Desulfofalx alkaliphila DSM 12257: one gene and its partner. The protein of the gene in region 1 binds, or shares a complex with, the protein of each later gene. Links are inferred from orthologs where the notes say so. Each region holds a gene or a part of one and is shown in the gene's direction. Other genes may lie near its edges.

The links.
Region 2: the proteins of groL (region 1) and metK are in contact, whole or in part, in a cryo-EM structure (PDB 8P4O), measured with the Escherichia coli proteins. The link is inferred for Desulfofalx alkaliphila DSM 12257 from one-to-one orthologs.

Annotation. Positions count from the first base shown.
Region 1 is NZ_KL544001.1:73,793-76,779, forward strand. The notes cover bases 8-2,981. They hold groL (chaperonin GroEL), read left to right. Parts: upstream 8-667; coding sequence 668-2,296; downstream 2,297-2,981. Other genes in these bases: mog (molybdopterin adenylyltransferase), read left to right, coding at 8-54; groES (co-chaperone GroES), read left to right, coding at 344-631; cysK (cysteine synthase A), read right to left, coding at 2,350-2,981. Outside these bases: more of mog, read left to right, coding at 1-7; more of cysK, read right to left, coding at 2,982-2,987.
Region 2 is NZ_JONT01000003.1:24,020-26,970, reverse strand. The notes cover bases 1-2,938. They hold metK (methionine adenosyltransferase), read left to right. Parts: upstream 1-846; coding sequence 847-2,031; downstream 2,032-2,938. Other genes in these bases: BR02_RS0103000 (GAF domain-containing protein), read left to right, coding at 2,733-2,938; BR02_RS0103005 (hypothetical protein), read left to right, coding at 2,240-2,596; BR02_RS0103020 (MFS transporter), read left to right, coding at 1-584. In the rest of the region: more of BR02_RS0103000, read left to right, coding at 2,939-2,951. UniProt on the Escherichia coli protein: Catalyzes the formation of S-adenosylmethionine (AdoMet) from methionine and ATP.

The DNA of each region.
Region 1 (2,987 bases):
CCCCACGGATTGGAAATACTGTCCGGAGCCGGCGGGGAATGTGGTCAGGATTAAAAATATACATGGAAATTTTTTTAAGTTGTGTATAAAGCATGATGCTAAAGGCAACAATATAAATAGAAAATATTAGAAAGCAAGTAATATTTATATAAAATGAGAAACTAAAAGTTTTTTACCCCTAATTAACCATTTTGAAAAATTATGATATTTTTCTTCCCTCAGGGGTATTTGCTTTTGGATTTTTCGTTTTATATTATATTACTTGGATGTTAGCACTCATCTAGCGTGAGTGCTAACAGTAAAAATTTAAGAAAATATTTCTCAATATCAAGGAGGGGTATTTGTGGCAATCAAACCACTAGGTGACAGGGTAGTTGTAAAGGCACTGCCCAGCGAAGAAGTGACTAAGAGCGGTATTGTATTACCTGACACTGCAAAGGAAAAGCCTCAGCAGGCAGAAGTTATTGCAGTAGGCCCCGGCCGGGTGCTGGAAAACGGCCAGCGTCAGCCCATGGATGTTAAGGCAGGCGACAAGGTGCTGTATTCCAAGTATGCCGGCAATGAAGTAAAAGTTGACGGTGAAGAATATCTTATTCTGCGCGAAATGGATATCTTAGCAGTAATTGAATAACTACACTGAACCTAGGACAAGAAGGAGGTCATTATTTTGGCAGGTAAAGAAATTATCTTTAGCGAAAATGCTCGCAAGGCCCTTGAAAAAGGCGTTAATGCCTTAGCTGAAGCTGTAAAAGTAACCCTCGGCCCCAAAGGCCGCAACGTTGTATTGGAAAAAAAGTTCGGTTCTCCCCTAATTACCAATGACGGTGTAACCATTGCCAGAGAAGTGGAGTTAGCAGACCACTTTGAAAATATGGGTGCTCAACTTGTAAAGGAAGTTGCCACCAAGACCAACGATGTTGCCGGTGACGGCACCACCACAGCCACCTTGCTGGCCCAGGCACTGGTGCGTGAAGGCTTGAAAAACGTAGCTGCCGGTGCAAACCCAATGATTCTCAAGCGCGGTATTGAGCGTGCTGTTGAAAAGGCAGTTGAAGAAATTAAGAATCAATCCAAACACATTGAAAGCAAAGAAGCCATTGCTCAGGTGGCCAGCATTTCTGCCAACGACAGTAAAATTGGTGAACTGATTGCCGACGCCATGGAAAAGGTGGGCAAGGACGGAGTTATCACCGTTGAAGAATCCCAGAGCATGGGCACATCCCTGGAAGTTGTTGAAGGTATGAACTTTGACCGCGGTTACATTTCTCCGTACATGATTACCGACACCGACAAAATGGAAGCTACCTTGAGCGACCCATACATACTGATCACCGATAAGAAGATCAGTGCCGTGGCTGACGTATTGCCTGTACTGGAGAAAGTTGTGCAAACCGGCAAGCCCTTAATGATTATCTGTGAAGACCTGGAAGGTGAAGCCCTGGCAACTTTAGTGCTCAACAAACTCCGCGGTACCTTCACCTGTGTAGCCGTTAAAGCTCCCGGATTCGGTGATCGCCGTAAGGCCATGTTGGAGGACCTTGCTATCCTCACCGGCGGTACAGTAATCACTGAAGAAGTGGGCTTAAAGCTTGAAAATGCAACCTTAGATTTGATGGGAACTGCTCGCCAGGTTCGCGTGAAGAAAGAAGAAACCATTATTGTAGGTGGCCAGGGCGAAGCGGACAAAATCACTGCCCGTGTTGCTCAAATTAAGAGACAAATTGAAGACTCCACCTCCGAGTTTGATAAAGAAAAACTGCAAGAACGTCTGGCTAAACTGGCCGGCGGTGTAGCGGTAATTTCTGTGGGTGCAGCCACTGAAACAGAAATGAAAGAAAAGAAACTGCGCATTGAAGACGCACTGAACGCTACCCGTGCTGCAGTTGAAGAAGGTATTGTATCCGGCGGCGGTACCTGCTATGTGGATATTATTCCTGCCCTGGAAGGCTTAACCGCTGACGAAAGCGATGAAAAGACAGGTATCGATATTGTTAAACGCTCACTGGAAGAACCGCTGCGTCAAATTGCTAACAACGCCGGTGTAGAAGGCTCTGTGGTGGTTGAGAAAGTTCGCCACAAGGAGCAGGGTGTTGGTTACGATGCTCTCCGTGATAAGTTTACCAATATGATTGATGCAGGTATTGTAGACCCGGCAAAAGTAACCCGTTCTGCTTTACAGAATGCTGCCAGCATTGCTGCAATGATTCTGACCACAGAAACGCTGGTGGCCGACCTTCCCGAAGATCCAAAGAGCGACCCCATGGGCGGCATGGGCGGCGGAATGCCCATGATGTAAGTAAAAAATCCTTGCGCTTTAGGCGCAAGGATTTTTTTGTTCATAGGGTATGATTAAACTTTGGGCCCCGGGGTTTGGAATAATTCGGTGGATAAGTATCTCTCGCCGGTGTCCGGCAGCAGTACCACCACCATTTTGCCCTTATTTTCCGGCAGCTTGGCTATCTGGCCGGCGGCATAGGCTGCGGCCCCTGAGGATATGCCCACTAACAATCCCTCATCCTTAGCCAGGCTGCGGGCGGTTTCCATGGCCTGCCGGTCGGTTACCCGTATCACCTTATCCAGCAGCTCCACCTGCAGCACCTCGGGCACAAAGCCGGCACCTATGCCCTGTATTTTGTGCGGCCCGGCGCTGCCGCCGGAAATAACCGGAGATGAAGCCGGTTCAACGGCAACTGTTTGCAGGTCGGGTTTTCTTTCTTTCAGTGCTCTGGCCACACCGGTAATGGTGCCGCCGGTGCCCACCCCGGCCACGAAAATATCCACCTTACCTTCGGTATCCTCCCATATTTCCTGGGCAGTTGTTTCTGAGTGCACCCTGGGATTTGCCATGTTTTCAAACTGCTGGGGGATAAAGGAACTGCTGTATTCTTGTGCCAGCCTCTTTGCCTCTTCCACTGCCCCGGCCATGCCCTTGGTACCCGGTGTAAGCACTATTTCAGCCCCATAGGCCCTTAGTAAGCTGCGCCGCT
Region 2 (2,951 bases), on another replicon or contig:
GTATTGCCTATACTTTTAGCGACAGGCTTTTGAAATCCATATTAATTTGTTTTGGGGTTTCTTTCTTCCTGATCACTCCGGCGGCAGTCTTAACACCTTTATTTGTGGAACGGACCTTTGGCAGCGATGTGTGGCGGCTGACAGCCAATGAAATAGCCTGGACTTTGGGTACTTTAATTGGAGGGGTTTTTGTCTCCGTCAAAGGGGAATTTAAGGATAAAATCCGAACCCTAGCCCTTGGTCTAATGGCCTTTGGTATTTTATTTGCCCTGTTAGGACTGGCCGGCAACTTTGCTTTTTATTTAATGGTGATGGGAACAGCGGGTTTTTTCATGCCCACGGTGGCCACCGTACTGACGGTGATGATTCAGGAAAGGGTAGAGGCGGCCATGATGGGGCGGGTCTTCTCTCTCGTTCACATTGTTACCGGCTCCGCCATGCCGGTAGCCATTTTATTCTTCGGTCCCCTGGCGGATATGGTACCTATCAGCTATATTTTGCTGGTATCAGGGGTCTTGCTGGCCTTGACGGGTGTTTTGTATCAAAGGATGGGCAAAAAATTAAGAGCAGAATTTGCGCCATAGGTACCCAATAAAAAATGTTTTTGACATTGTTGGTGTCTTCTGCTAATATATTTAACGAATATAAAACATAATATCTCATCAAGAGAGGTGGAGGGACTGGCCCAATGAAACCCGGCAACCTGAATTTCAAAGGTGCCAATTCCAGCGCAGCACAGAGACCTGCGAAAGATGAGAAGCGGTGTAATATAAAGCCTCTCATTGGAGAGGCTTTAATTATTACATAGACAAGTGATTTTAACCAGAGTATAAGGAGGGCGCAAAATTGGCAAAGACACTGTTTACATCTGAATCAGTTACCGAGGGCCACCCCGATAAGGTGGCCGACCAGATATCAGATGCCATCCTGGATAATATTTTAGCCAAAGACCCCCAGGCCAGGGTTGCCTGTGAAACCTTTGTCACCACCGGCCTGGTGGTGGTGGGTGGGGAGATTACTACCGACTGCTATGTGGACATCCCCAAGGTGGTAAGAAACACACTGCTGGAGATTGGTTATACCCGGGCCAAGTTTGGTTTTGACGGTGACACCTGTGCGGTGCTCACTGCCATTGATGAGCAGTCTCCGGATATTGCCCTGGGTGTAAACCGTGCCTTGGAGGTGCGGGATGAAGCCGCCGAGGAGGAGTTAAACAGAATCGGTGCCGGCGACCAGGGGATGATGTTTGGTTTTGCCACCAACGAAACCCCGGAAATGATGCCCATGGCCATTTCGCTGGCCCACAAGATGTCCCGCCGCCTGGCCGAGGTGCGTAAAAGCGGGGAAGTGGATTACCTGCGGCCCGACGGAAAAACCCAGGTTACTGTGGAGTATGATGACGGCAAACCGGTAAGGGTAAACACTGTGGTGGTTTCCAGCCAGCACCATCCCGATGTTGACCAACAAACCATCAGGGAAGACCTAATCAATAAGGTGATTCTGCCGGTGCTGCCAAAGGAACTGGTGGACGACAAGGTGCGCTATTTAATCAACCCCACCGGCAAGTTTGTGGTGGGTGGCCCCCATGGGGATGCCGGACTGACAGGCCGGAAAATTATTGTGGATACATACGGCGGTTACGCCCGCCACGGCGGTGGTGCTTTCTCCGGCAAAGACCCCACCAAGGTAGACCGCTCGGCAACCTATGCTGCCCGCTATGTGGCGAAAAACATTGTGGCTGCCGGCCTGGCAGATAAATGTGAAATTCAGCTGGCCTATGCCATCGGCGTGGCAAAGCCGGTATCTATTATGGTGGATACCTTTGGCACCGGCAAGGTAAGTGAACAGCGGCTGGTGGAACTGGTGCAAAAGCACTTTGATTTGCGCCCGGCGGCCATCATCAGGGACTTGGATCTGCGCCGGCCAATTTACCGTCAGGTGGCGGCCTACGGCCATTTTGGCAGGGATGACTTAAATCTGCCCTGGGAGCGCACCGATAAGGCAAAGGCCCTGCGGGCTGAGGTGCTGTAGAAAAGAATTATTGATGCGGCAAGGGGACAAGCCCCCATTGCCGCATTTTTATTGCATGGGTTCGATAAATGGAACCCCTACAAAAATTATCCAGAGGCCGCAGTTGATCGAGGGTAAATTCATCCCGCCCTCAAATGTTGCCCATGTTGCCAAAATGCTCACATATGGTTGCCCTTGAACATATTCTGCATTACGGGGGTGACTGACTATGTGGGCTTATGTTATTGGCGGTGCCTTTTTGTGCTGGTTGTTATGGGTGGTGGCGGTGCACTTTTATTTTGTTAGGACAGCCGGGCCGGTTGAGGTGCTGGTGCAGGATCAGGCCGACTGGGTGGAGGGTTTTGTGCGCACAGCGGCCGCCGCTAATCCCGGTGTGGAGCTGGTGCTGGTGGATACCGGCAGCAGGGATGAAACTGCCCAGGTGCTGGCCAGACTGGCTTACCGCTGTGGTTTTCAAGTTAAGAATGAGCCTTCCTACCAAGGGGTTATTTTCGACGCCCGGGGACTGACCGGCAGTAAGTTAATAAAAGCACCCTTATTTAGTCAGATTTCAACAACCAGATAAAGGAAAAACCCTGGGCCATGTCGAAGAATAATCATGAATAAAGTATACCAAATGCAAAAGGGGCGAAAGGCTGTTGCGCTGGCGTAGCTTATTATACATTTTATATACTTGGCTGGTTATATTTGGGGGAATATTTGTGCTGGTGCATCTGTTCCCCCAATTAAATGTTGACCTGGGCCTCGAATTGCTGGTCATGGTGGCCCTGGTCATGGTGGCCGAATGGCTGGCGGTCTCCTTTGCCCACGGCTTTGTTTCCGGCGGATTTGCCGTGGTGCTGGCTGTTTTTATCATCTATGGCGGTTCGGCGGCGGCCTATGTGGTGGGGCTGTCGGCATTAATAGGGGGCGGCATTGCC